DNA from 2 places in the Bradyrhizobium sp. Unk1 genome. Region 1 is predicted to be linked to the other one. Evidence: riboswitches for the same ligand, from Rfam matches in the RefSeq annotation. Region 1 holds a riboswitch; the other holds the start of a gene.
The links. Region 1 has a riboswitch for glycine ahead of gcvT (glycine cleavage system aminomethyltransferase GcvT). Riboswitches for the same ligand answer to the same signal wherever they lie in the genome.

Region 1 (14,868 bases):
CGGTGTGCGGAGCGTTTCGCAGCGGCGAGGCCTCGATCTTGAAGCGGCCGGCCTCGACCTCGGCGATCTCCTTCCGGATTGCGATCATGGCGTCGCAAAAACGATCCAGCTCCGCCTTGGATTCCGATTCGGTCGGCTCGATCATCAGCGTGCCCGGGACCGGGAAGCTCATGGTCGGGGCATGGAAGCCGTAATCGATCAGGCGCTTGGCGATGTCGTCGACGGTGACGCCTGAGGTCGTCTTCAGCGCGCGCGGGTCGACGATGCACTCATGTGCGACGCGGCCCTTCGCGTTCTTGTAGAGCACCGGGAAGTGCGCATCGAGGCGCGCGGCAATGTAGTTGGCGTTGAGGATCGCGATTTCGGTGGCGCGCTTCAATCCGTCGCCGCCCATCATCAGAATGTAGATGTAGGAGATGGTGAGGATCGACGCCGAGCCGAACGGCGCGGCCGACACCGGGCCGACCGGTGCGTCCCCATTCGTCGCGGGATGACCGGGGAGGAACGGCGCGAGATGCGCCTTGACGCCGATCGGGCCCATGCCCGGGCCGCCGCCGCCATGCGGGATGCAGAACGTCTTGTGCAGGTTGAGATGGCTGACGTCGGCGCCGTAATCGCCGGGCCGCGACAAACCCACCTGCGCATTGAGGTTGGCGCCGTCCAGATAGACCTGGCCGCCATGGCCGTGGACGATGTCGCAGATCTCGCGGATATGCTCCTCGAACACGCCGTGCGTCGACGGATAGGTGATCATGACAGCGGCGAGGTCGTTCGAGTGCTTCTCGGCCTTGGCGCGGAGATCATTGACGTCGACGTCGCCGTTCTTCTCGCAAGCGACCACCACCACGTCCATGCCAACCATCGCGGCCGAGGCCGGATTGGTGCCGTGGGCGGAGGAAGGGATCAGGCAGATTTTTCGGTGCGTCTCGCCGCGCGCGGCATGATAGCCGCGGATCGCGAGCAAGCCGGCGTATTCGCCTTGCGCGCCGGAATTCGGCTGCAGCGAGATCGCGTCATAGCCGGTGATGTCGCACAGCCATTTTTCCAGCCGCGCGAACAGCGCGTGATAGCCCTTGGCCTGCTCGCGCGGCGCGAAGGGATGCAAGGAGGCGAACTCCGGCCAGGTCAGCGGCATCATCTCGGTGGTCGCGTTCAGCTTCATGGTGCAGGAGCCGAGCGGGATCATCGCGCGGTCGAGCGCGAGGTCGCGGTCCGAGAGCTTGCGCATGTAGCGCAGCATCTCGGTCTCGGAGCGATGCGCGTGGAACACGGGATGGGTGAGGAAGGCGGTGGTGCGCTTGAGCGACTCCGGCAGCGCTTCGCGCGTGGTGGCGTCGATCTCGGCATAGGCGAGCGTGCCGCCGAATGCGCGCCAGACGGCTTCGACCGTCGCCGGCGTCGTGGTCTCGTCGAGCGCGATGCGCAACGCTGTCTCGCCGATACCGAGATTGATCTTTTCGGCAGCCGCGCGCGCGACGATCTCGGCGCGCTTGGCGCCGGCATCCACGCTGAGCGTGTCGAAGAAGGCTTCCGACTGCGGCGCAAAACCGAGCTTGCGCAGGCCGCTAGCGAGCACGGCCGCGCGGCGATGCACGTTGCGGGCGATCTGCGAAAGCCCCTCGGGGCCGTGATAGACCGCGTACATCGAGGCGATCACGGCGAGCAGCACCTGGGCGGTGCAGATGTTGGAGGTCGCCTTCTCGCGGCGGATGTGCTGCTCGCGGGTCTGCAGCGCGAGGCGATAGGCAGGCATCCCGCGCGAGTCCACGGAGAGGCCGACGATGCGGCCGGGCAGCGAGCGCTTCAGCGCATCGCGCACCGCCATATAGGCCGCGTGCGGCCCGCCATACCCCATCGGCACGCCAAAGCGCTGCGCCGAGCCGATCGCGATGTCGGCGCCCAACTCGCCGGGCGAGGCGAGCAGCGTCAGGGCCAAGAGATCGGCGGCAACGATCGCGAGCGCGCCCTTGGCCTTCAAGGCCGCGATCGCGGGCCTGAGGTCGCGCAATGCGCCCGAAGAGCCTGGATATTGCAGCAGCGCGCCGAGCACGTCGGTCTTATCGAGATCGGCAAGGGGGTCGCCGACGATCAGGGTCCAGCCCAGCGGTTCGGCGCGGGTGCGCATCACCGCCAGCGTCTGCGGATGGACGTCCTTGTCGACGAAGAAGGCCTTGGCTTCGACCCGTGAGTGCCGCTCCGCGAGCGCCATGGCCTCAGCCGCGGCTGTCGCCTCGTCGAGCAGCGAGGCGTTGGCGACGTCGAGCCCGGTGAGGTCGCAGATCATGGTCTGGAAGTTGAGCAGCGCCTCCAGCCGGCCCTGGCTGATCTCGGGCTGATAGGGCGTATAGGCGGTGTACCAGGCCGGGCTCTCCAGAATGTTGCGCTGGATCACCGCGGGCAAGATCGTGCCGGAATAGCCCTGGCCGATCAGCGAGGTGAAGACTTGGTTCTCTCGCGCGAGCTCGGCCATGTGCGCGATCGCCTCGGTCTCGCTCAAAGGCTTGCCGAGATCAAGCGGGGCGGACTGCCGGATCGAGGCCGGCAGCGTCTCCGCCATCAGCGCGTCGACGCTCTTGGCGCCGACGGCCTCCAGCATTGCCGTGACATCGCGCGCCGACGGGCCGATGTGGCGGCGAACGAAACTGGCGGTGTCGCCGTTGGATTTGCGGTGCGCGGTCATCATGGGTCCTCGCTTTAGATTTCTTTGTCATGCCCCGCGAAGGCGGGGCATCCAGTAAACGCAGGCGACACGGCTGGAACCGAGAAGCCGCGGCGTACTGGATCACCCGCCCCAGTGCGCAGTGCGCACAAGGCGGGTGATGACACCGAGTATGGGGCTGTTCTCGTCATCTCACGCCGTGTGGGCCTTGTAGGCGGCTTCATCCATGAGGCCGCCGAGCTCGCTCTTGTCGGCCATCTTGATCTTGAAGAACCACGCTTTGCCTTGCGCATCCGAGTTCACCAGCGCCGGCTCGGCGGCGAGCGCGTCGTTGGTCTCGAGCACTTCGCCGGTGACAGGCGCGTAGACGTCGGAGGCGGCCTTCACCGATTCCACGACGGCGGCGGCTTCCGCCTTCTTCAGGCTGCGGCCGACCTTCGGCAGCTCGACGAATACGACGTCGCCGAGCTGCGACTGCGCGTAATCGGTGATCCCGACGGTGGCGACATCGCCGTCGATGGCCAGCCATTCATGGTCGGAGGTGTACAGCGTCGTGGTCATTTTCTTAAGTCCTCAGCGTTTGTAGGTGTTTTTCACGAAAGGCATGGCGGCGACCGTGAGCGGCAGCCGCTGGCCGCGCACCTCGGCGAAGAGTTTTGTATCGAGCACGCTCGATGCGGTGGGCACATAGCCCATCGCGACCGGCGCGCTCAGGCTCGGGCCGAAACCGCCCGAGGTGACCTTTCCGATCGGCTCGCCGCCCGCAGCATCGGCAAACAGCAGCGCGCCTTCACGCACCGGCGCGCGGCCTTCCGCGCGCAGGCCGACGCGGCGGCGGCTCGCGCCGTTATCGAAATGAGCCAGGATCTTTTCGGCGCCGGGGAAGCCACCGGCGCGGGCGCCGCCGCTGCGGCGGCTCTTCTGCACCGACCATTCCAGCGCGGCCTCGACCGGCGTGGTCGCGGTGTCGATGTCGTGGCCGTAGAGGCAGAGCCCGGCTTCCAGCCGCAGGCTGTCGCGGGCCCCTAAGCCGATCGGCATCACATCGGGATTGTCCAGCAGCGTTTTTGCGAGGCGCTCGGCATCGGCCGCGGGGACCGAAATCTCGAACCCGTCCTCGCCGGTGTAGCCGGAGCGCGAGACGAAGCAGTCGAGGCCGGCGACCTTGTGTGGACCGGCATCCATGAACTTCATGGCGGGGGCCTCTGCACACAATTTCGCCAGCACCCCTTCCGCCTTCGGGCCCTGCAGCGCGATCAGGGCGCGGTCTTGAAGGTGCTCGATGATGCAGTCGCCCGAGAGATGCGCGCGCAGATGCGCCTCGTCCTCGGCCTTGCAGGCGGCGTTGACGACCAGGAACAGGTGATCGCCGAAATTGGCGACCATCAGATCGTCGAGAATCCCGCCATCCGGATTGGTGAACTGGGCATAGCGCTGCCGTCCCGGGGCGATCGCCACGATATCCTGTGGCACCAGCCGTTCCAGCGCGCGGGCGGCGTCCTCGACGTTGCCGGATTTCGGCCGAAGCGCGAGCTGGCCCATGTGGGAGACGTCGAACAGGCCGGCGGAGGAACGGGTATGGAGGTGCTCTTTCAGGACGCCCGCGGGATACTGCACGGGCATGTCATAGCCCGCGAACGGCACCATCTTGCCGCCGAGGGAGACATGAAGCCCGTGGAGGGGCGTATTTTTCAGGGAATCTTGGTCGTCGCGCGCAAGCATCACGGGGCCCTCGGTGGTTCCCCGGGGACGATTCCCCGAGCTAACCAGTCGAAGCCCCATCTGTCGCTGTGCCTGAGAGTATTATCCCGTCGGCGGACGCAGTCCGGGCCTTAAGCCCGTCGGCGCCTCTTTCCAGATGTCGTCAAAGCCACGCGGTCCTTTTGCCTGAGAGTTTCCGGGGCGGTTGCTCCTTCGGCGCCGGCACCAAAGCCGGTCTCTCCCGACGTGGCCGTACGATACAGATGGGTAGAGACCACAGGCCGGCCAAGCCTGTCAACGCGCACTTGGCGGCTTTCAACGGGATTGCAACGGAATTGCGCGCCTGCGGCAACTCACTGATCTCCTTGCACAGTTTCTGGACAGCGCAGCTGGCCTTGTCTAAAAGCGCTTTGACCCGCAGATATCAGCCCAAATGCCAGGTTTGGATGGCGTATCGCGGGTCCAAGCACACCCGATTGGATGAACATGAGCGGCGTCAACGAGATCAGGTCGACCTTTCTGAACTTCTTTGCCGAGAACGGCCACGAGATCGTGTCGTCCTCGCCATTGGTGCCGCGCAACGATCCCACGTTGATGTTCACCAATGCCGGCATGGTGCAGTTCAAGAACGTCTTCACCGGCGTCGAGAAGCGGCCCTATCAGCGCGCCACCACGTCGCAGAAATGCGTGCGCGCCGGCGGCAAGCACAACGACCTCGACAATGTCGGCTACACCGCGCGCCATCTCACCTTCTTCGAGATGCTCGGCAATTTCTCGTTCGGCGACTATTTCAAGGAGCGCGCGATCGAGCTGGCCTGGACCCTGATCACGCGGGAGTTCGGGCTCAAGAAGGACAAGCTGCTCGTCACCGTCTACCACACTGACGACGAGGCGGCCGGCCTGTGGAAGAAGATCGCCGGCTTCTCCGACGACCGCATCATCCGTATCCCGACCTCGGACAATTTCTGGGCGATGGGCGACACCGGGCCGTGCGGCCCGTGCTCCGAGATCTTCATTGACCGCGGCGACCATATCTGGGGCGGACCTCCGGGCTCGCCGGAAGAGGACGGCGACCGCTTTCTCGAATTCTGGAACCTGGTGTTCATGCAGTACGAGCAGGTGACGAAGGAGGAGCGCGTGGACCTGCCGCGTCCCTCGATCGACACCGGCATGGGCCTCGAGCGCATGGCCTGCATCATGCAGGGCGTCGACAGCGTGTTCGAGACCGACCTGTTCCGCCATCTGATCGACGCGACCGCGTCCGCGCTCGGCAGCGGGCCGAACGAGCAGACCGTCGCCTCGTTCCGTGTCATCGCCGACCATCTGCGTTCCTCGGCCTTCCTGGTCGCGGATGGCGTGCTGCCGTCGAACGAGGGCCGTGGCTACGTGCTGCGCCGGATCATGCGCCGCGCGATGCGCCATGCGCAGCTGCTGGGTGCGAAAGAGCCGCTGATGCATCGCCTGGTCTGGGCGCTGGTCCGCGAGATGGGCCAGGCTTATCCCGACCTGATGCGCGCGGAGAACCTGATCGAGGAAACGCTGCGGCTGGAAGAGACCCGCTTCCGCAAGACGCTGGTGCGCGGCCTTGCCATCCTCGACGAGAAGAGCGCGTCCCTGAAAAAGGGCGACATGTTCGACGGCGACGTCGCCTTCACGCTGTATGACACCTACGGCTTCCCGCTCGACCTGACCCAGGACGCGCTGAAGTCGCGCGGCATCGGCGTGGATCAGGCCTCGTTCACCGACGCGATGGAGCGCCAGAAGGCCAAGGCGCGCGAGTCCTGGAAGGGTTCTGGCGAGGCGGCCTCCGAGGCGATCTGGTTCCCACTGCGCGAGAAGCTCGGGGCCACGGAATTTTTGGGTTACGAGACCGAGAGCGCTGAAGGCGTCGTGACCGCGCTGGTCAAGGACGGCAAGGAAACCGCCAGCCTCAAGGCCGGCGATACCGGTGCGATCGTGCTCAACCAGACGCCGTTCTACGCGGAGTCAGGCGGCCAGGTCGGCGACACCGGCGTGCTTAGCGGCGAAGGCGGCATCAAGTTCCGCGTCACCGACACGCAGAAGAAGCTCGGCGATCTCTTTGTTCACGTCGGCACCGTCGAGAGCGGCGAGCTGAAGCTCGGCACTGCGCTGCAGCTCGAGGTCGATCACGGCAGGCGCTCCTCGATCCGCGCGCATCACTCGGCGACGCATCTCATCCACGAGGCGCTGCGCCAGGTGCTCGGCGATCACATCGCCCAGCGCGGCTCGATGGTCGCGCCCGACCGCCTGCGCTTCGACTTCGTGCATCCGAAGCCGATCACGGCGGAAGAGCTCGCCCGCGTCGAGGACATCGCCAACGACGTGGTGCTGGAGAACGACGAGGTCACCACGCGCGTCATGGGCGTCGACGAGGCCCGCGAGGCCGGGGCGCGCGCCCTGTTCGGCGAGAAATATGGCGACGAGGTCCGCGTCGTCTCGATGGGTAGGACCGCACGTGAGCGCGGCGCCAATGTGCTCGGCTGGTCGGTCGAGCTCTGCGGCGGCACCCATGTGAAGCGCACCGGCGACATCGGCCTGATCACGCTGACCGGCGAGAGCGCGGTTGCCTCCGGCGTGCGCCGCATCGAGGCGCTGACCGGCAATTACGCACGCCGGCACGCCAACGAGACCATGGCGCTGGCGAAGACCGCGGCCAACGAGCTGCGCACCTCGATCGACGACGTACCCGCGCGCATCACAGCGCTGATGGAGGAGCGCAAGAAGCTCGAGCGCGAGCTCTCCGACGCCCGCAAGAAGCTCGCGATGGGCGGCGGCGCGTCCGCCGGCAGCAATGGCGCAGCCGCAGGCGTGCGCGAGGTCGGCGACGTCAAGCTGATGGCGCGCGCGGTCGAGGGCATCGAGATGAAGGATCTCAAGAGCCTTGCGGATGACGGCAAGAAGCAGATCGGCTCCGGCGTGGTCGCCATCGTCGGCGTCACCGACGACGGCAAGGCCGGAATCGTGGTCGGCGTCACCGCGGATCTCACCGCGCGCTTCAATGCCGTGAACCTGGTGCGCGTCGCTTCCGAGGCGCTCGGCGGCAAGGGCGGCGGCGGCCGTCCCGACATGGCACAGGCCGGCGGCCCCGACGGCGCCAAGGCGCCCGAGGCGCTCGCGGCGATCGAAAAAGCGATGGCAGGCGCTTAAAATCCCATGCGCCTCGTTCCGCGAGGACGTGGCTCGGCCGATCCCAACCTAAGGGATCGCCTGTACGAATTGCTGGAGCACGATCCGCTCGCCTACTCGATCGGGTCGCGCTTCATCCAGGTGATCATCAGCGTCATCGTGCTCGACGTGGTCGCGATGATCCTCGCCTCGGTGCCGGAGCTCGACGCGCGGTTCGACACGCTGTTCAGCGCGGTCGCCGTCCTCGCTGTCATCGTGTTCGCGCTCGAATATCTGGCGCGGCTGTGGACCGTGGCGGGGCACACCCAGCGCAACGGCTCCGCGCTGTCCGACCGGCTCTCTTATGCCTTCTCCGCGCTCGGCATCATCGATCTCATGGCGTTCCTGCCGGCGGGAATCGTGCTCGCCACAGGCCGGCACGCGACGCTGGCCGGGCTCGGCGTGCTGCCGTTCTTCAAGCTGATCCGTTATTCGCCGGCGATGCGCTCGCTGCTCGCGGCCATCCATGCCGAGCGGCGTGCGCTGATCGGCTGCATCGTCATCCTGATCGGTGTGGTACTGACCTTCGCCTCGCTGCTCTACGCCATCGAGCGTGATGTGCAGCCTAACAAGCTCGGCACGATTCCGGATGCGATGTGGTGGGCGATCGTGACGCTCGGCACCGTCGGTTATGGTGACGTCGTGCCGGTGACGCCGCTCGGCAAGTTCATCTCGGTGTTCGCCATCATCAGCGGCTTTGCCATGATCGCGCTGCCGGTCGCGATCATCTCGACCGCCTTTGCCGAGGAGGTGAGGCGGCGCGATTTCGTCGTCACCTGGGGCATGCTGGCGCGGGTGCCGCTGTTCTCGCATCTCAGCGCAGCGGAGATTGCCGACATCATGCGGTTGCTCCGCGCCCGCACCATCGAGCAGGGCGAGATATTGGTCCGCCGCGGCGACGCCGCCTCGTCGATGTATTTCATCACTGCCGGCGAGGTCGAGATCGCGCTGCCGAGCCAGCAGGTGCGGCTTGGCGACGGCACCTTCTTCGGCGAGATCGCGCTGCTGCATAAGACAAAACGCAGCGGCACGGTGACGGCGACGCGCAAGACCCGACTGTTGCTGCTCGACGCCCAGGATTTTCACGCTTTGATCGAGCGCATGCCGACGCTCGCCGCCCACGTCCAGATGACCGCGAAGGCGCGGCTGGAGGAGACCGGCGACCTCGCGGCGGCAGAACTGGCGCAGGCCGAGCGCGAGGCCACCGACCGCTGAGCGGTCAGCCCTTCTTCAGGAAAACATACTCGGCCGAGTAGGGCGCGCTTTTGAATTCGCCGGCCTTGTCGCAGGCACCATCGAGCTTGCCGCCATGGGTGTTGATGCGCTGGACCGTAGTGACAGGCGTCAGCACGCCACTGCCGCGGCGCGAGGCGACCTCCAGCTTCAGCCAGGCGATATCGGCGGCCGTCGCACCCGGCGCGTTGCCGATGGCCTTGCCGGCCACGGCGCTGCCGTCGGCAAGCTCCCAGTTCGGGCCGGCATAGTGCCGGCCGACGGTCTTGCCCTCGGCGAGGAGCGTCGCGACCGGCTCGCGGAAAGCCCAGGCGAGCTTGCCGTCGGTGCCTGCCTTGCACTCATAGACTTGCGCGCCCTCGGCGTGGACGCTGAGCACGACGCTCTCGCCGGGCGCGGCGATGGCCTCGGGGAGCGGCTCCGCGGCTGCGGTGGGTCCGGCCACGGCCGCGAGCAGCAGGCAGGGGACGGCGAACTTGACGATGGACATGGGTGGCCTCCGCGCAACGGTGTCAAAATGAATGGGCCGCGCCCAGGCGCGGCCCATAATGTCTAACCCCGATCAGACGAAAATAATGCGCGGGCTTACGCCAACGCTTTCGTGAGGTTTTCCGCGACCTTGTCGAGGAAGCCGGTGGTCGAGAGCCAGCGCTGGTCGGCGCCGACCAGGAGCGCGAGGTCCTTGGTCATGTAGCCTTCCTCGACGGTGTCGACGCAGACCTTCTCCAGGGTGCTCGCGAACTTGGCGAGCTCGGCATTGTTGTCGAGCTTGGCGCGATGCGACAGGCCGCGGGTCCAGGCGAAGATCGACGCGATCGAGTTGGTCGAGGTCTCCTTGCCCTTCTGGTGCTCGCGGTAATGGCGGGTCACCGTGCCGTGGGCGGCCTCGGCTTCCACCGTCTTGCCGTCGGGGGTGAGGAGGACCGAGGTCATCAGGCCGAGCGAGCCGTAGCCCTGAGCGACCGTGTCGGACTGCACGTCGCCGTCGTAGTTCTTGCACGCCCAGACATACCCGCCGGACCATTTCAGCGCCGACGCCACCATGTCGTCGATCAGGCGGTGCTCGTAGGTCAGGCCCTTGGCGTCGAATTCCTTCTTGAACTCGCGGTCGAAGACGTCCTGGAAGATGTCCTTGAAGCGACCGTCATAGATCTTCATGATCGTGTTCTTGGTCGAGAGATAGACCGGGTAGTTGCGCAGCAGGCCGTAGTTCAACGAAGCGCGGGCGAAGTCGATGATGGAGTCGTCGAGATTGTACATCTGCATCGCGACGCCGGAGCCCGGGGTCTTGAACACTTCCTTCTCGATGACGGTGCCGTCCTCGCCGACGAACTTCATCGTCAGCGTGCCCTTGCCGGGGAACTTGATGTCGGTGGCGCGGTACTGGTCGCCATAGGCGTGGCGGCCGATGATGATCGGCTTGGTCCAGCCGGGAACCAGGCGCGGCACGTTCTTGCAGATGATCGGCTCGCGGAAGATCACGCCGCCGAGGATGTTGCGGATGGTGCCGTTCGGCGACTTCCACATCTGCTTGAGATTGAACTCCTTCACCCGGGCCTCGTCCGGGGTGATGGTGGCGCACTTGACGCCGACGCCGACCTTCTTGATGGCTTCGGCGGCGTCGATGGTGACCTGATCGTTGGTCTCGTCGCGGTACTCCATGCCCAGGTCGAAATACAGCAGCTCGACATCAAGGTACGGATTGATCAGCTTGTCCTTGATGTACTGCCAGATGATCCGGGTCATCTCGTCGCCATCGAGTTCGACGACGGGGTTGGACACCTTGATTTTTGCCATGATCGGGGAAGCCTCTTGGGAACGGCGCTTTGGCGCGCCACGGGAATATCCGCCGCCTCTTAGCACCGGACTGCAGCGGGCGAAAGCCAAGGGATTATGCACTTTTAGCTCATCCAGCTTGCCCAGATGGGGGGCGGGACGGGCCCTGCCGCGGGGGCGGGCCTCAGGCTTCAGAAGAGATTCAAAAGTCGAATCCAACCCGTTATTTCCCTTGAGAATTTCGTCAGGACAGGCAAACGACAGGCGAACGGGCGGCCGGCCCCAAGGATCGGGGCAAGGCCGGCTTTGAATCAATTCCTGAAGAACGCCTTGCCAAGGCCTTGAGAACCCAAGGTCTTGAGAACCCGAGGCCTTGCGAACCAGTGTGAAAGCGAAACGAGATGTCGGGGACTGACAAGAGCAAGGTGGGCCTCGCCCTCGATGGTCCCATCGTGATCCTGGTCGAGCCGCAGCTCGGCGAAAACATCGGCATGTGTGCGCGCGCCATGGGCAACTTTGCGCTTGGCGCCTTGCGCATCGTCAACCCCCGCGACGGCTGGCCTAACATTGCGGCCCAGCGGGCCGCCGCCGGTGCCGACTACATTCTGGAAAAAGTCGAATTGTTCGACACGGTCGGCGAGGCGGTCGCCGATCTCGACCTGCTGTTCGCCACCACCGCGCGTCCCCATGACCAGGCCAAGCCGGTGGTGGGGCCCGAGGCGGCTGCGACCGAGATCTCGGGGCACATCGCCACAGGCGGCAAGGCCGGCATCCTGTTCGGCCGCGAGCGCTGGGGGCTGACCAACGAGGAGGTCGGCCTCTCCAACCGCATCATCACCTTCCCGGTCAATCCGGGCTTTGCCTCGCTCAACCTCGCCCAGGCCGTGCTGCTGGTCGGCTATGAATGGTTCAAGCGGGCAACGTCAGGCGAGCTGCCGCACAGCATGCCCGAGCGTTCCGAACGCGCCTCGCAGCACCAGATGCAGGCCTTCTTCGACAATCTCATCCGCGAGCTCGACCGGGTCGAATTCCTGCGCCCGGCCGAGAAACGCGACACCATGCTGGTCAATCTGCGCAACATTTTTAGCCGCATGGAGCCGACCAAGCAGGACATGCACACCCTGCACGGGGTCGTGATGGCGATCGCGGAAGGGCGCAAGGGCCCGGCCAAGGGCGGCGTGCTCGACGGCGAGCAGGCCACGCGCCTGCGCGCGCTTCTCGCCGAGCACGGCCAGGGCGGCGGCGTGCCCGACAGCGGCTCGACCGTGCGCGGCCTTGCTCGCCTGCTCCGCCGCAACCCGACCGATGCCGAGCGCCTGCTCTGGCAGGCCCTGACCCGCGACCGCCGCTTCGCAGGAGCGTTCAAGCGCCAGACCCCGGTCGGCCGCCACATTCCCGATTTCGTCTCGTTCCCGCACCGGATCGCGATCGAGCTGGTCAATCCGGGCGAGGGCGAGACCATCGCGGCCGATCGCGCGGGCCGGCGGACGTGGCTGGAGGCGCGCGACTATCGCGTGCTGGAGATCCGGGCAGCGGACGTGGAGCGCGATCTCGAGGCGGAGTTGGTGCGGTTGCAGGGGATGATCCAGGGAATGACCTGACCTCGATCTGGCTGGGTTTTTGCAACCAAGAGCTGTGCAAGAGCCCTTCCGATTGCTATGACGAGCTGCTTGATATCATCGGGGGCTCCATGATCGGAAGGGTAGGCCGCGTGCTCTCGAGTACGGTAGCGACATTGGCAATGATCGCGCTTGTTTCGCCTGCGGCCGCAAACTCTGCTGACGAACAGAAGTGCAGCGCCCAGACCAAAGTCTCGCCCGACGAACGAATTGCGGCCTGTACTTCGCTACTGCGGCTGGACGAGTACGATCGGCAGAACATTGCTCGGATTTATTTCAATCGAGGCAGTGCTAACAACATCAAGGGTGAGTACGAGCTCGCCATTGCAGACTACAGCGCTGCAATCGAAGCCGATCCGACGGCCGAACGCGCTTACTACTGCCGAGCCGTCGCGCATTATAATCTCGGAGATTTTGACCGCGCTCTCGCCGATCTCGACCGCACGATTCAACTGAACTCAAGGAATCGCATTGCCCACTACGCCCGAGGTCTCATCTATTCAAGGAAGGGAGACTATGACAGGGCGATTGGCGACTACACCCGGTCGGTGCAACTCACATCTCAGGATCAGGCGCTTCGAAAGAATCAAAATGAGCCAAATCGCAAGGGCGACGATCTTGCCGCTCCCGTCGGCGGAGACGCCGCCGCGAGCGAGCCGGAAGGAATTGATGGCCGTATATTTCTGGCGCGCGGCGCCACGTATTATGAAAAGGGGGACATCGATCACGCTATTGATGACTACGATCAAGCGCTTCGGATCAACGCGAGAGATAAGGACGCGTTTGATTACCGAGCCAGAGCTTACAACGCAAAGGGCGACTTCGCCCGCGCAATCGTCGACGCCGACCGGGCAATCCAATTGGACCCAGAAGATGCGTTGGCCCATCGGTCACGGGCGCTCGCTTACTTCCAGAGCGGCTCACTGACCAAAGCTCTCGCGGATTTCGATCGAGCAACGTCGCTCGATCCCAGGGATGTCTACGCAGCGTTGTGGCGAGAGATCGTAAGCATGCGCAGCGGAGCGCCGAGCCGGCTTGCGGCCGCGACGATGAAGCTCGATATGACTGCTTGGCCTGCTCCCATTGTCCGACTATTTCTTGGAGAAGTGACGGCAGAGGAGGTGTTGCGAGCAGCCAACGATCCGCTTCCTGCTAAGCGGTCTGGCCAAATATGTGAGGCGAACTTCTACTCCGCCGAGTTCGCCCTGCAACGCGGTGCGAAAGAGCAGGCGCGGCGGCTTTTCGGACTGGCGCTTGCCGATTGCCCGCCGACCTTCGTGGAGGCACAGGCGGCCGCGGCCGAGCTCAAGGCGCTCGCTGCGAGCCCCTAGCGACGTTTGGGCACTGTCCAGTCTAGTTTAGACGACAGCGTAGGGTGGGCAAAACGGAAGCGTGCCCACCATCAATCGACGTGCCGGGACAGCAGTGGTGGGCACGGCGCTACGCGCCTTTGTCCACCCTACGAGATCGCGCTTGTGGGGTGCGTTAGTCGTACTGCGTCAGGCGGCGCTTGCGACCGGGGCTTTCGGGCCGCTCTGCTGGAGGCGACGTAACGCGGCGAGGTTGGTCTCGACCGAGGCCAGGCAGCAACGCGATTTGCCGCCTGACTTCGCCTCGTAAAGTGCTGCATCGGCGACCGCGAGCAATTCCTCGACTTCGGCGCCATGATCCGGCGACATCGCAATGCCGACGCTGGCGCCGACACCGGCGCGCACCTCGCCGCCGAGCTCATAGGAGACGGCGACCTCGCTGATGAGGCGGTGTCCCGCCTCCTGGGCCATTTCGGCCGTGACGCCGTCGACGAGCACGACGAACTCGTCCCCGCCCATCCGGGCGACCACCGCGCCGTCCGGCAGCGCCCGGCGCACGCGCCCGGCCACCGCTTTCAGGACCTCGTCGCCCGCCGCATGTCCGAACGTGTCGTTGACCGGTTTGAAGTCGTCGAGATCGAAGAACATCACAGCGAACCGTCGTTCGGCGTGGGCTCCAAGTCTGGCGCTGAGCGCCTCGACGAAGCCCGCGCGATTGAGCAGCCCCGTGAGTGCATCATGATGCGCGCGATGGCTGTTCTCGCGTTCGGCGCGCATGGTGGTGATCAGCATCCGGTTGAGGCGGAAGGCGGCGGCCGTCATCGCGGCCAGATACATCGGCACCTGGAGGTAGACGATGTAGAACAGCGGCTCGCCGGCGAACGCAGCGCCGGGGATGATGGGACCGAGGCTCAGCAGGATCATGGTCCCGGCCAGCCGCGGCGCGCCGAAATTGCGGAAGCAGATGCCGCCGACCATCGCCGCCGCCGAGAGCGAGGCCAGCATGGCGACGACCCAGTCCGCGCTGGCCAGGCTGGCAACGACGCCAAATCCAACGCTGGCGCTCCAGGCGACCGCGAGCAGGAGATGAAGGTCGGTCGGCGTCGGGCGGTGGGCACGCGCCCTGCGATGCGCGCTGACGAGCACGGCGAGGCGGGCCAGGCTGATCGCGATCTCCATGACCAGCCAGACAATGAATGGTGCGGTCTGCTTGCGGCCAGCGATCACGGCGGCGACGGCAACGGTGTTGACGGCGCCGGCAGCAAAAACCGGCAACGATCCATAGAGCTGGACAATGAGCGCGGCGCGGATGTCGTCGGGAACACCTAGCCCCGGCTCGGCGAGCCAGCGTGTCAGGCGCCAGCGTGGCGCACTGTAGAGTCCC
Region 2 (14,868 bases), on a different contig from region 1:
TCGTGCTGCACCGGTGACATCGGACACAATCGGATACCTTGTTTGGCCAGGTTTCTCCCGGCGCCAACGCGGCGCCAGCCGTGCCACCATGGACAGGATGGGTTGCGGATTCATCTCCCCTGTGCGTTGCGCTCGCGCTTATGGTGAATCCCTGGTTGCCAGCGCTCCGCCTGGACGGCGGGGAACCGGTTCCCTGTCGCCGCGACCGCCAGATCCGCCGCGCCACCCCTACCGCGACGAGCGGACGGCAAGCCAGGCATCGAGCGCTTCGCGCGTGTCCCGTGCCGCCGCCATGCGTGCGAACTGCTCGCTCTCGATGGCGAGGCCTTCCGAGATCGAGACGTTGAGGCCCCGCGTGGCGGCGGTGATGACCCGCGCGACGGCGAGGCGCGAATGCCGTGTGATGCGGCTTGCGGCCCGCGAGCCACGGCAGGCGCTGTTTGCCGCCGAAGGTCGGCGTGATGCCGATCGCGATCTCGGGCTTGGCGAAGCTCGCGCGCTCGCTCGCGACGACAAGATGCCTCACGCAATCACATTCTATGATTGATACTTTACACAAAATCGCCTTGAGATAATCTGATGATGGGACGGATTGAATCTCGTGGTTGAGTGGGGTTTCGCTGTCGGAGAGAGCCAGCCCCAAAACAACGCGACGGCGTTTTTCCGCAGCCATATAGGGCCGCAAAACTGATTTCTGAATATCAGGATTGATCATGCCTTTAACGGACGACCAAGTCATCGAAGCAATCAAGAAAGCCAATTCGGAAGAGATTGAGAGAAAGGTCTACGACAAGATCAGGGGCGACTTGAGTCCGGATATCTCCCTTAGCAAAGAGCCGCTTGTTAAGCCGGGAATCTTAGAACTTTGGATTGCGAAAGTTACGAGCTGATCGCTCGATTGATTGACCCAGGAGTTCCGCCCGGCCCGCGACCTCACAAACTCGTGTGCGCCGCCGCCCCGCCTGTCAGCCATCCCGAAACATGGGTTGTGCGACGCAGCATAACCGATCAAAAAGCCTCTGATTTTCAGAGGTGAGCTTTGTCCGACGTCAATGCCGACGATTGGGTGTCCTCGGGACACCGGCCTATGGGTTTTCCAGAATTCGTCATCGTGATCGCGTCCATCATGGCGCTGAATCCGCTTGCGATGGACATGATGCTGCCGGCGCTGCCCAACATAGGGGCAGCCTTCGCCATTCCCAACGCCAACCATCTTCAGCTGGTGCTCTCGACCTTCCTGATCGGCTTCGGCGCCGGCCAGTTCGTCATGGGCCCGTTGTCGGACCGCTTCGGCCGCCGCCCGGTGCTGCTCGGCGGCATGGCCGTCTATGCGGTGGCGAGCGTGCTGGCGGTCGCCGCGCCCTCGTTCGAGACGCTGCTGCTGGCGCGCGCGCTGCAAGGGCTCGGCACGTCGGCAACGCGCGTGATCGCGACCTCGATTGTGCGCGACTGTTATGTCGGCCGCCGGATGGCGAGCGTGATGTCGCTCGCCATGATGGTGTTCATCGCGGTACCGGTGATCGCGCCCTCGTTCGGGCAGGCGGTGCTGCTGGTCACGCATTGGCGCGGCATCTTCGTCGTACTGATGCTCTACGGATTGCTCGCGCTCGCATGGAGCGTGCTGCGGCTGCCTGAAACCCTTCCCGAGTCCGAACGCAGGTCGCTGGCGCCCGCAGACGTGCTCTCGGCATTCCGGCAGACCGTGACCAACCGCCAGACCATCGGCTATGCGACGGCCGCCGGCAGCGTGATAGGCGCACTCTTTGCCTATGTCTTCTCGGCGCAGCAGGTCTTCACCGGCATCTATCATCTCGGCCACTATTTCCCGATTGCTTTCGCCGCGATCGCGGCCGGCACCGCGATCGCCGGCTTCCTCAATGCGAAGCTGGTCGGACGGCTCGGCATGCGCGTGATCTCGCACGGCGCGCTGACGCTCTACACCGCGGTTGCGGGCGTGATGCTGCTGACGGAAAGCCTCGGCATGCTGCCGCTTTCCTTGTTCATGGTGCTGTCCGCTCTGATGATGTTCTCGTTCGGCATGATGGTCGCGAACTTCACCGCACTGGCCATGGAGCCGCAGGGCCACATCGCCGGCACCGCCTCCTCGCTCTACGGCTCGATCACGACGCTGATCGGCATCGTCGTCGGCATGGCGATCGGGCAGAGTTTCGACGGCACGCTGCTGCCGTTCTCGGTGGCTTCTTCCTGTCGACGCTGGCGGCGCTTGCGATCGTGCTGGTGGTGGAAAAGGGACGGCTGTTCAAGCCGCATCATCGTCCCATCGCATGAGGAACTTCCCGGCCGGGTCGATGTTGTACTGCAGCAATTCGAAAGGCCGCCTCATGGAACCGGAACATCGCGAAGACAACACCACCCCGGATCGGGCGGAAACGGAACGCCCGACGTCGGGCGCCGACCAAGCTCCGTTCACTCCCCCCTTCGCGAGCGAAGGCCTCGAGCGAATCCGCGACAGCCATTGCTGAGCGCAAAGCCTGGTCCGGCGGGCGCCTGCTGGCGCTGAAGTCCTGCGCGGCGCTCTCGGGCGTCGCGCTGCTCGTTCGCGGTGGCACGATCAGCACGACCACGTCTCGCGTCAGGCCGGGCTTGCCCCATAGCGTCGCCTGCACGGTGAACTGCCGCTTGACGAAATGCCCGGCGCGCGCGGACACCGACTCCATCCACCTGCCGCAATAGTCCTGGCCGCTGAAACAGAGCGCGGCCCAACCACGATCCAATGTCGTCTTTCGCGGCAGGCCCCACATGTACTGAAATTCGAACGGCCGCGCGTAATACTGGTCCGGACTGTAGAACGCGGTCGCAAAGGCCAGCGAATCGTCGCCACTGACGGCGCTGAGGGGTTCCTCGGTCAGCTCGTGCCATTCCCGGGTGAGCTCGTTGGCTACCTGCGCGTAGAAATTCCGGCCCTCTTCGTAGCCGTGATTGTTGCGATAGACGGCGTGAATCGGGGCGGCGACGAAGACAGCGGCGAGCCCAACGATTGCGGTCATGACCGTGACATTGACGGTGTAGAATCTTTCGATCGGGTAGCGCGTGCCGCAAACGATCAGCACAGCGAACAGGAACAGCCCTTGCAGCGCCCATAGCGACGGCAGATCGGTGCCCATCGCCAGCGACGTCAGGACCGGCAGCACGATCGTGCCGATCGCAACATAGAAAAGAAGCCGCAGGCCGGAACTCATCGCGGCGAAGTCGGCCGCAAATTGCTTCAGCCGTGTGCCTGCGATGATCACCCAGATGACGGCCGATACGCTGATGGCCGCAAGGAGTCCGAGCAGGAAGTTCTGCACCTCGCCGAGTGAGCTCACGAAGTTGCCGTTGGCGTGCGCCATCGCGTAGGTGAAGGCCGACGCGCCCGTCGTCGCGAGCCAGTAGATGTGCGGCGACAATACCGCGAGCCCGATCACGACCGATATCCACGGCGAAGCGGACGTGAAATAGGCGCGGCGCGCGGGATGGGCCAGCGCGGCAAATGCAAAGCTTGCCACGAGGAAGACCGAATAATATTTGCCGACCATCGCCAGCGCCGTCGTGCATCCTACGGCGACCGCCCAGGCCGCGCTGCGGGTCTCGAACGCGCGCAGAAAACACCAGGTCGCGAGCGGCCAGAGCGCAAGCAGCACCGCATTGGCGTTGAAGCGCTGGGCGTGGAATTGATAGGCCGGCGTCAGCATCAAGAGCAGCAGCACCAGGATGCGTTTGTCCCCGGTCACGAACTGCCGTGCGATCCGGTCGACGAAAAACAGGGCGAGCCCGGCATTGGCCATCGCCATCAATTGCAACGACCAGTCGGTGAGCGGGAAGACGGCGGTCCACACCGCCGTAACCCAGCCCATCAACGGCGGATGCTTGTGATAGCCCCACGCGAAACGGCGCCCGAGCGTCCAGGCCTCGAGGGTATCGGGGTGCAGGCCGCTGCCGGCATAGGCGACGGCCAGATAGATCGTCCAGAGCGCGACGAAGCACACAATGAGAAGCGGTACGGCCCAGCCCGTCTCGACGCCGTCGAGCCAGCGCAGGAAAGGCCGCCGCCATCGCGCCGGCGCGCGATCGGACCGCTCTGCCATTGCTCGAAATGAAAAATCAATCGCCACGGGACTCGAATGCAGGAAGGAAGTGATGGGCAAACTGCGCACATCTATTTCAAGTCAGAAACAAATAGCAATGATTGGACACTGGAAGAGTTAAAAGCTGACGCCAGGCTGACAAACGAAAACGGCGCCGCTGATGACAGCGACGCCGCGTAACGGTCGGGGAAGGCGCGCTGGCGCGCCCTCGCTTTACTCGGTCTTGTCGATGTTCCAGAACACCGGCGTCGCCGGGCCGTCGAGCACGCCGGTCAGCGACTTCCGCCATGCGCTCGGCGCCAGATATTGGCCGAGCGGCACGTAGATCACCTGGTCGTAGGCTTCCTTCTGGATCTCGGTCGCGATCTTCTTCTGATCGTCGAGCGAGGCGGCGCGGACGAAGTCGTCCTTGAGCTTCTCGATCTTGGCGTTCTCCGCCCAGCCGAACCAGCCCTTCTTGCCCTGCCCGCCGATCGACAGATTGGCGATCGGGTTGGACACGTCGGCGCTGACCCAGTTGGTGAAGAACATGTTCCAGCCGCCCTCCTTCGGAGGCTTCTGGCTGGCGCGCCGGCTGACCACCGTCTGCCAGTCGGTCGCCTGCGCGTCGACCTTGAAGCCGGCCTCGCGGAGCAACTGCACCGCGACCGTCGGCTGCGCCTTCAGCGTCACGACGTCGCCGGGCACCATGACCACGACGGGCGTGCCGTCATAGCCGGACTCGGCGAGCGCCTTCTTGGCTTCCGCCATGCCGTTGCCCTTGACCAGCGATTCCGAGCCGACGTCGGTCGCGAACGGCGTATCGCAGATGAAGAACGCACCGCAGATCTTGTAGTATTTGGGATTGCCGACGAGCGCGTCGAGCACGTCCTTCTGGTTCATCGCCAGAAGTGCGGCACGGCGGATCTTCGGATTGTCGAAGGGCGGATAGAGGAAGTTCATGCGCCCAAGGGTCTGGTAGCCGAACTTGTTCAGCGTCTCGACCTTGAGGTCGGCATTGCCTTCAAGCACGGGCAGCAGATCCCACGGCGGCACTTCCATGAAGTCGATGTCGCCCGATTGCAGCGCGTTCACTGCGGTCTGCGCATCCGGCATGGTGATCCATTCGACGCGATCGACCTTGACCAACTTGCCTCCGGCAGTCCAGCTCGACGCCTCCTTGCGCGGCACGTAGTCGGTATTCTTGACGTACACCGCCTTGACGCCGGGCTGGAATTCGCCCTGCACGAACTTGAACGGGCCCGAGCCGATCTGCTCGGGGATCTGCTTGTCCGGCGGCGTTTCGGCGAGACGCTTCGGCATCATGAAGGCGACGCGCGAGGACGGCTTGCCGATGGATTCGAGCACGAGGCCGTAGGGCTCCTTCAGCTTCAGCGTGATCGTCTTTGGGTCGGTCGCCTCGATGCTCGCAGTAAACTGCATCATCTGCTGGCCCATGCCGTCGACCGCGGCCCAGCGCTTCAGTGAAGCGGCGCAGTCTTCCGCCGTCACCGGCGTACCGTCGTGCCACTTCAGGCCGTCGCGCAGCGTGAAGGTGTAGGTGAGCTTGTCGTCGGAGATCTTCCAGTCCGCCATCTGCGGCTGGATCTTGAAGTTCGAGTCCGTCGCGATCAGCGTGTCGTAGACCATGTAGCCATGGTCACGCGTGATGTAGGCGGTGGTGAAAATCGGATCGATGATGCGCAGATCCGAATGCATCACCGCGGTGATGGTCTTGCTGGCGGCGGCAAGTACCGGCGAGGCCATCGCCGTCGAAAGCGCAACGACCGATAGCGCAAGTGTGGAGGCGAACGCGCGACGCCCCCGGCGCATCAAGCTCAACATAAAAGTTTCTCCTGACGTGAAACTGTTCAAAGGCAGGTTATTGGTTGAGCATTCGGTTCGTTCTTTAGGCGAACTAACCTCATGCGATGCCTTTGTCTTTCGAGACTTGCAGACAGTGCCGAGCGCGTCAATCCGGTTTCGCTGCAGCCCCAAGCGGCGCGCTCACGGGCTCCACAAAGATCGGTTTGGCTCTACAACGCTTTCCGCCAGTCCTGTCCGCGCCAATGCAATGCGCGTTCCATCTTTCGAAGCTTGAGAGACATTAAGATGAATCCAGCCAATCTTCCCTTCGATTCCGAGGCGATGCTCCAGGGCCTGCGCGCCTGGGTGGAATGCGAGAGCCCGACCTGGGATGCGGGTACCGTCAACCGCATGCTGGATATCGCAGCGCGGGATATGGCGATCATGGGTGCGACGATCGAACGCATCGGCGGCCGACAGGGCTTTGGCGGCGTGATCCGCGCGCGCTTCCCGCATCCGAAACAGGGCGAGCCGGGCATCCTGATCGCCGGCCACATGGATACCGTCCACCCGGTCGGCACCATCGAGAAGCTGAAATGGCGGCGCGAGGGCAACAAGTGCTACGGCCCCGGCATCTACGACATGAAGGGCGGCAACTATCTCTCGCTGGAAGCGATCCGGCAGCTGGCACGCGCTTCCTTCACCACGCCGCTGCCGATCACCGTGCTGTTTACGCCCGACGAGGAAGTCGGCACGCCCTCGACGCGAGACATCATCGAGGCGGAAGCCGCGCGCAACAAATATGTGCTGGTGCCCGAACCGGGCCGCGCCGACAACGGCGTCACCACCGGACGTTATGCCATCGCGCGTTTCAATCTGGAAGCGACGGGCCGGCCGAGCCATGCCGGCGCGACATTGTCGGCCGGACGCTCGGCGATCCGCGAGATGGCGCGGCAGATCCTCGCCATCGACGCGATGACGACGGAGGACTGCACCTTCTCGGTCGGCGTCGTACATGGCGGACAATGGGTCAATTGCGTTGCCACGACCGCCACCGGCGAGGCGCTGTCCATGGCCAAGCGCCAGGCCGATCTCGACCGCGGCGTCGAGCGGATGCTGGCGCTGTCGGGCACGACCAATGATGTCACGTTCAAGGTGACGCGCGGCGTGACACGGCCGGTTTGGGAGCCGGATGCCGGCACCATGGCGCTTTATGAGAAGGCGCGCGACATCGCCAAATCGCTCGGCACTGAGCTGCCGCATGCGAGCTCCGGCGGCGGCTCCGACGGCAACTTTACCGGCGCGATGGGCATCCCGACGCTCGACGGCCTCGGCGTGCGCGGCGGCAACGGTCACACGCTGGAAGAATTCATCGAGGTCGACAGCCTGGTCGAGCGCGGCCGCCTGATGGCCGGTTTGCTGGCGACGCTGGAGTAATTGAATCAACTTCGCACTGCACAATGCGTTGGCAGTCGCGGTTGAAATTTAGCCTTGTCTAAAAATGAGGCGCATCGTACTGCTCGATTGTCCACGCGACGATGCGGGAGAGATCGCGACGAGAGTTCAAGCTTTCGTTGCGGCGCCGACGGAGCAACCGCCCCGGAAACTCTCAGGCAAAAGGACCGTATCGTCAGGACGATCTGGAGAGAGATGGCACGATCTTGGGATCGTGACGTCCACCGAAGGGGATAGTCCGGAGCTGACCTCACAGGGTCCGCAACGGATCAAGCTCTCAGGTAACCGTGACAGATGGGGCGCCGCCAACGGCCTTTGGCCGGCGGTTAGCCTATCCTAACTCACGGGAGCCCCGAACTATCATGACCCATATCGCCATCATCGGCGCCGGCATCACCGGCGTAACGACCGCCCATGCCCTGCTCGAACGCGGATACAAGGTGACGGTGCTCGACAAGCACCGCTACGCCGCGATGGAGACCTCCTTCGCCAATGGCGGACAGCTCTCCGCCAGCAATGCCGAGGTGTGGAATAGCACCGCAACGATCCTGAAGGGTCTGCGCTGGATGTTCCGGCGCGATGCGCCGCTGCTGATGAACCCGCGGCCGAACTGGCACAAATATTCGTGGATGAGCGCGTTCGTCGCCAATATCGGCAACTACCGCGCCAACACGGTTCAGACCACACGGCTCGCGATCGAAGCCCGCAAGCATCTGTTCGAGATCGCGGAGCGCGAAGGCATCGACTTCGATCTCGAACGCCGCGGCATCCTGCACATCTGTCACGACAAGAAAGGTTTTGAATCCGGTCTGCAGGTCAACGCGCTGCTGAAGGAAGGCGGGCTCGATCGCCGTCCGGTGACACCGGAGGAGATCCGCGCCATCGAGCCGACGCTGCGCAAGGACTATTATGGCGGCTTCTACACGCCGTCGGATGCGACCGGCGATATCCACAAATTCACGCGCGGACTTGCGGAAGCCTGCAAGCGGCGCGGCGCGACCTTTATCCACGAAGCCAACATCGATTCCATTGCCCAGGCAGGTGGCGGCTTTGTCATCGGCTGGGCTGATCTTTCCGCAACCGACGCTGTCGCGTCCGCGCGCGGCATGCTGAAGGTGGACGGTGTCGTGGTCTGCGCCGGTGTGGCCAGCCGTCACTTCGCCGCCCTCCTCGACGAGCGCGTCAACGTCTATCCGGTGAAGGGCTATTCGATCACCGTGCAGCTCGACACTGCGGCGAGCCGCAATGCGACGCCGACCGTCAGCCTGCTCGACGAAGCCGCCAAGATCGTCACCAGCCGGCTCGGCGCCGATCGCTTCCGCGTCGCAGGCACCGCCGAATTCAACGACTTCAACCGCGACATCCGCGCCGACCGGGTGCAGCCGCTGGTCGACTGGGTGCGCAACAATTTCCCCGCCGTCGAAACGTCCAGGGTCGTGCCCTGGGCCGGGCTGCGGCCGATGATGCCGAACATGATGCCGGTGGTGCGGGCAGGACGGATGCCGGGCGTGTTCTTCAACAGCGGCCACGGCCATCTCGGCTGGACCTTGTCGGCCGCGACCGCGCAGATGATTGCCGGAACCATCGACGGCTGGCGCGGGCTCAACGCACCGCCGGCCGCACCGTCACTCAGGGTTGAGCGCGAGTTCCGCCATGCATCCTGAGTGGTCGATATCGGAGGCTCGGCGGCCTCTTGCGACCGCCCTGCCCTTGGCACACAATTTGCCCCGAAACGTCGGCTTCTCCGGCCGGCTTTCCAGCCCGAGTGACAGGCGTGCATGATAGAAAGAACCGATTCCACGGGGGCCTCCGGGCCCCACAAGTTCCGCAGCCGGAGATAGGTGCATGCTAGGTTATCTCATTCGCCGCGTTCTGGCCGCGGTGCCCGTGATGGGCGTCGTCGCGCTGTTCGTCTTCCTGCTGCTGCGGCTGACGCCGGGCGATCCCGCCGCAATTCTCGCCGGCGATAACGCGACGCCGGAACGGCTGGAACGCATCCGCGACTCGCTCGGCCTCAACGAGCCGCTGATCGTGCAGTTCATCACCTGGATGAATAAGCTGCTGCACGGCGATCTCGGGACGTCGCTGATCTCCAATTTGCCAGTCATGAAGATGATCAGCCAGCGCGTCGAGCCGTCGATCTCGATTGCGCTCTCGACAATCATCCTCGCGGTGATCGTCGCCGTGCCGCTGGGCGTCATCGCGGCGTGGAAGCACGGCACCTGGATCGACCGTTTCGTGATGGGCCTCTCCGTGCTCGGCTTCTCCGTGCCGGTGTTCGTGGTCGGCTATCTGCTGATCGAGGTCTTCGCGATCGACCTGCGCTGGGTGCCGGTGCAGGGCTTCCGCAGCATCTTCAACGGCTTTGGACCGTTCTTCGAGCGCATCATCCTGCCGACCTGCGCGCTCTCCTTCATCTACATCGCGCTGATCGCGCGCATGACGCGCGCGGCGATGCTCGACGTGCTCGGTGAGGACTACGTCCGCACCGCCCGCGCCAAGGGCATCAACGAGGTCGCCGTGATGATGCGCCATGCGCTGCGCAACGCGGCCGTGCCCGTGATCACCGTGATCGGCACCGGCTTTGCGCTGCTGATCTCCGGCGTCGTCGTCACCGAGAGCGTGTTCAACATCCCCGGCATCGGCCGCCTCACGGTGGACGCGGTGCTGGCGCGCGACTATCCGGTCATCCAGGCGATGATCCTGCTGACGTCGCTGATCTATGTCGTCGTCAATCTCCTGATCGACGTCGCCTACACGCTGCTCGATCCCCGGATCCGGTACTAGGGCTAAGGATACCAACAAAAATGTCCGTCGATAGCCTTCCCCAGTCGTCCATTCCGATCACGTCGCCGCTGCGGCCGCGTTTCGGATTCCTCACCTCGACGCCGATCATCGCGGCGGCCACGATCTTGCTCGCGCTGATCGTGCTGGTCTCGATCCTGGCGCCGCTGATCGCGCCGCACGATCCGGTCCAGCTTGCGCCCTCGCAGCGGCTGAAGCCGGCCTCGGCGCAGTTCCTGCTCGGCACCGACGCCTATGGCCGTGACCTCTTGTCGCGCGTCATCTATGGCGGCCGCATCTCGCTCCTGATCGGCATCGGCTCGGCGATCCTGGCGATCGCCATCGGCCTTGCGATTGGCCTCGTCTCAGGCTTCTTCAAGCTGGTCGATGCCGTCCTGATGCGCGTCATGGACGGCCTCATGGCGATGCCGAGCATCCTGCTCGCGATCGCTGTGGTGTCGCTGTCCGGCGCCAGCATCTGGACCGTGCTGGTCGCGATCACCATCCCCGAAATTCCGCGCGTGGCGCGCCTGGTGCGCTCGGTCGTGCTGTCCGCGCGCGAGGAGCCCTATGTGGAAGCCGCGATCTCGGTCGGCTCCAGCCTGCCGAAGATCATGTGGCGCCATCTGATGCCGAACACGATCGCGCCGCTGATCGTCCAGGGCACCTATGTCTGTGCCTCCGCGATCCTGACCGAGGCCATCCTCTCCTTCCTCGGCGCCGGCATCTCGCCGGAGACGCCGACCTGGGGCAACATCATGGCCGAGGGCCGTCAGTATTTTCAGCTCAAGCCGACGCTGATCTTCTGGCCGGGCCTGCTGCTTTCGATTGCCATCCTCAGCATCAATTTGATCGGCGACGCCGCCCGCGACGCACTCGATCCCCGCATGAAGCAGCGGGAGGGCAAGTGATGACGGATCAAGTGATGACCAACCCAGTCCTCGACATCAACAACCTCGTCGTCTCCGTCGGCAAGAAGCCGAAGGGCGCCAACATCATCGACGGCATCTCGATCCAGGTGCACAAGGGCGAGACACTGTGTCTCGTCGGCGAAAGCGGCTCGGGCAAGTCGGTGACCTCGCTCACCACGATGGGCCTGCTGCCGAAGGGCACGCTGGTTCCGACCGGCGGCAGCGTCAAGCTGGTCGGCGAAGAGATTCTCACCGCGACCGATCGCCGGCTGCGCCAGCTCCGCGCCACGCAGATGGCGATGATCTTCCAGGAGCCGATGACCGCGCTCAATCCGGTGGTGCCGGTCGGCCGCCAGATCGACGAAGTGCTGCGCGCCCACACCGATCTCGACGCCAAGGCGCGGAAGAAGCGCATTCTCGACATGATGGAGCAGGTCCGCCTGCCCCAGGTCGAGCGCATCTTCGCCTCCTATCCGCATCGCCTGTCCGGCGGCCAGCGCCAGCGCATCATGATCGCGATGGCGCTGGTGCTGGAGCCGAAGCTGCTGATCGCCGACGAGCCGACCACCGCGCTCGACGTCACCACGCAGAAGCAGATCCTGACGCTGATCCGCGACCTCCAGCGCGATCACGGCACGGCCGTCCTTTTCATCACCCACGACATGGGCGTCGTCGCCGAGATCGCCGACCGCGTCGCTGTGATGCGGCAGGGCCGGCTGGTCGAGACCGGTCCGCTCGAGACCGTGCTGCGCAACCCGACCATGGAGTACACCCGCAACCTGCTTTCAGCGGTGCCGAGCCTGGTGCCGCGCGCGGCGCGGCCCGAGACCAAAGAGCCGGTGGTGCTGGAAGCCAACGAGCTCGGCAAGGTCTATAAGGAGCGTGCCTTCTTCGGCAAAGGCCGCGAGGTCGTCGCCGCCGACAAGGTGACGCTGACGCTGCGCAAGGGCCGCACGCTCGGCATCGTCGGCGAGAGCGGCTCGGGCAAGTCGACGGTCGCGCGGTGCATCGTGCGCCTGATCGATCCGACCTCGGGCGGCGTGCGCCTTGCCGGCCGCGAGATCGCCGACATCTCGCGCCGACTGCTTCAGCCGCACCGGCAGAAGATCCAGATCGTGTTCCAGGATCCCTATCGCTCGCTCAACCCGCGCATTACCGTCGGCGAGAGCATCGCGGAAGGCCCGATCAATTACGGCACCCCGCATGCCGATGCGATGAAGCGGGCGCGCGAGCTGCTCGAGCTCGTCGGCCTGCCTGCGGACGCAGTGACGCGCTATCCGCACCAGTTCTCCGGCGGTCAGCGCCAGCGCATCGCCATTGCGCGTGCGCTCGCGCTCGATCCGGACGTGCTGGTCGCGGACGAAGCGGTCTCCGCGCTCGACGTCTCGGTGCAAGCGCAGGTGCTGGAACTGCTCGACGAGATTCAGAATCGGCTCGGCATCGCCATCCTGTTCATCACCCACGATCTGCGCGTCGCAGCGCAAATCTGCGACGAGGTCGTGGTGATGCAGCACGGCCGTGTGGTCGAACAGGGCCTGGCCGCCGAGGTGCTGACGCATCCGAAGGAAGCCTACACCAGGGCCCTGCTGGAGGCCGCACCGGGCCGCGGCTGGGATTTTGCGAACTTCCGACCGGTATCGGAAGGCGTCGCGGCGACGCTGTAGGTTTGTCCACTCGTCATTGCGAGCGGAGCGAAGCAATCCAGAGTCCCTCTGCGGAGACGGTCTGGATTGCTTCGCTTCGCTTCGCTCGCAATGACGGTGATCGCGGCAAGTATTCCCAAAACAGCTTGAGGCCATGCATAGCGCGAGTGCGTCCCACCTTGCTCTCGCCGCAGGCACAAGGCTAACGTCCCGAACTCTTTATTGACCGGACCAGAATTAATGACACGCATCGCCGTCGGCGGCTTCCTGCACGAGACCAACACGTTCGCCCCGACCAAGGCGACTTTCGCGGATTTCCAGCATGGCGGCGGCTGGCCGGCCATGACGGAAGGCGCCGACGTGCTGAAGGTGATGCGCCGCATCAATGTCGGCCTTGCCGGTTTCGTCGACAGCGCCGAAGCCAACGGCTGGGACCTCATTCCGACGATCGCCTGTGGCGCAAGTCCGTCGGCGCATGTCACCAGGGACGCCTTCGAGCGTATCGTAAAGGTGATGGTCGACGGTATCGCCGCCGCCGGCCCGCTCGATGCGGTCTATCTCGATCTGCATGGCGCGATGGTGACCGAGCATCTCGACGACGGCGAAGGCGAAATCTTGGCGCGCGTGCGCCGCGTCATCGGCAAGGAGGTTCCGCTCGTTGCCAGCCTCGACCTGCACGCCAACGTCACGCCCGAGATGATGGAACACGCGGACGCGCTGATCGCCTACCGCACCTATCCGCACGTCGACATGGCCGAGACCGGCCGCGCCGCCGCAAGGCACCTCGCCCTGCTGCTGAAGACCAAGCAGCGCTTTGCAAAGTCGTTTCGCCAATTGCCGTTCTTGATCGCGATCAGCTGGCAATGCACCAATGACTTTCCCACCAAGGGCATCTACGAAAAACTGGCCGCGCTGGAGAGCGAAGCCGTTCCGACGCTGTCCTTCGCGCCCGGCTTCCCCGCCGCAGACTTCCGCGACTGCGGCCCGAGCGTGTTCGCCTATGGCAAGACGCAGGCCGACGCCGACCGCGCGGCCGATGCGATCGTCAAACTGATCGAAAGCCACGAGGACGATTTCGACGGCAAGATCTGGTCGCCCGACGACGGCGTGCGCCATGCGATGGAACTCGCCAAGGGCGCGAGCAAGCCGATCATCATCGCCGACACCCAGGACAATCCCGGCGCCGGCGGTGATTCCGACACCACCGGCATGCTGCGCGCACTGGTGCGCAACAAGGCGAGCGCGGCGACCGGCGCGATCTACGATCCGGCATCGGCCAAGGCCGCACATGACGCCGGCGTCGGCGCGACCGTGACGCTGTCGCTCGGCGGCAAGTCCGGCATCCCCGGCGACGAGCCCTATCGCGAGACCTTCATCGTCGAAAAACTCTCCGACGGCCGCTTCATCGCGCCCGGCCCGTATTACGGCGGCCGCGAGATGGAGATGGGCCCGTCCGCAGCCTTGCGCATCGGTGATGTCCGCGTCGTGGTCTCATCGCACAAGGCGCAGCTCGCCGATCAGGCGATGTACCGCTATGTCGGCATCGAGCCGACCGAAGAGAAGATTTTGGTCAACAAGAGCTCGGTGCACTTTCGCGCCGATTTCGAGCCGATCGCGGAAAAGCTGATGATCTGCGCCGCGCCCGGCGCGATGCCGGCCGACACTGCCACCCTGCCCTGGACGCGCCTGCGGCCGGGCATCCGCATCAAGCCGAACGGCCCCGTTTTCACGCCCCCATCACGCTAACCGGACAGGACACATGCCCACGATCGACCGCATCGACGGCTATGCCGACGAACTCACTGCTATCAGGCGCGACCTCCACGCCCATCCCGAGATCGGCTTCGAGGAAGTGCGCACCTCCGGCATCGTCGCCGACAAGCTGAAGAGCTGGGGCATCGAGGTGCATCGCGGTCTCGGCGGCACCGGCGTGATCGGCGTCATCAAGGGCAAGGGTTCGAGCGCCAAGCGCATCGGCCTGCGCGCCGACATGGACGCGCTGCCGATGGAAGAGAACACCAACCTGAAATGGAGCTCGAAAATCCCCGGCCGCTTCCACGGCTGCGGCCATGACGGCCACACGACCATGCTGCTCGGCACTGCGCGCTACCTCGCCGAGACCAAAAATTTCGACGGCACCGTGCACCTGATCTTCCAGCCCGCCGAGGAAGGCCTTGGTGGCGCCCGCGCGATGATCAAGGACGG

Region 2: linked by a shared signal. The riboswitch ahead of AC5ZFO_RS21495 (D-amino acid dehydrogenase) and the one ahead of gcvT (glycine cleavage system aminomethyltransferase GcvT) in region 1 are both predicted to bind glycine.

What each region holds. Positions count from the first base shown of each region.
Region 1 is NZ_JCAMOP010000042.1:5,637-20,504, forward strand. It holds gene gcvP (aminomethyl-transferring glycine dehydrogenase) at 1-2,680, opposite strand, end outside; gene gcvH (glycine cleavage system protein GcvH) at 2,852-3,220, opposite strand; gene gcvT (glycine cleavage system aminomethyltransferase GcvT) at 3,233-4,381, opposite strand; glycine riboswitch at 4,526-4,614, opposite strand; gene alaS (alanine--tRNA ligase) at 4,847-7,528, shown strand; gene AC5ZFO_RS37570 (cyclic nucleotide-gated ion channel) at 7,535-8,761, shown strand; gene AC5ZFO_RS37575 (DUF3455 domain-containing protein) at 8,766-9,269, opposite strand; gene AC5ZFO_RS37580 (NADP-dependent isocitrate dehydrogenase) at 9,365-10,576, opposite strand; gene AC5ZFO_RS37585 (TrmJ/YjtD family RNA methyltransferase) at 10,957-12,156, shown strand; gene AC5ZFO_RS37590 (tetratricopeptide repeat protein) at 12,297-13,505, shown strand; gene AC5ZFO_RS37595 (GGDEF domain-containing protein) at 13,674-14,868, opposite strand, start outside.
Region 2 is NZ_JCAMOP010000016.1:35,368-50,235, reverse strand. It holds gene AC5ZFO_RS21530 (hypothetical protein) at 1-27, opposite strand, end outside; partial or broken gene AC5ZFO_RS21525 (Clp protease/crotonase-like domain-containing protein) at 229-520, opposite strand; gene AC5ZFO_RS21520 (hypothetical protein) at 714-890, shown strand; partial or broken gene AC5ZFO_RS21515 (multidrug effflux MFS transporter) at 1,040-2,289, shown strand; gene AC5ZFO_RS21510 (glycosyltransferase family 39 protein) at 2,271-4,085, opposite strand; gene AC5ZFO_RS21505 (ABC transporter substrate-binding protein) at 4,299-5,909, opposite strand; gene AC5ZFO_RS21500 (M20/M25/M40 family metallo-hydrolase) at 6,177-7,307, shown strand; glycine riboswitch at 7,402-7,505, shown strand; glycine riboswitch at 7,509-7,621, shown strand; gene AC5ZFO_RS21495 (D-amino acid dehydrogenase) at 7,688-8,989, shown strand; gene AC5ZFO_RS21490 (ABC transporter permease) at 9,171-10,112, shown strand; gene AC5ZFO_RS21485 (ABC transporter permease) at 10,133-11,020, shown strand; gene AC5ZFO_RS21480 (ABC transporter ATP-binding protein) at 11,035-12,684, shown strand; gene AC5ZFO_RS21475 (M81 family metallopeptidase) at 12,904-14,409, shown strand; gene AC5ZFO_RS21470 (M20 aminoacylase family protein) at 14,423-14,868, shown strand, end outside.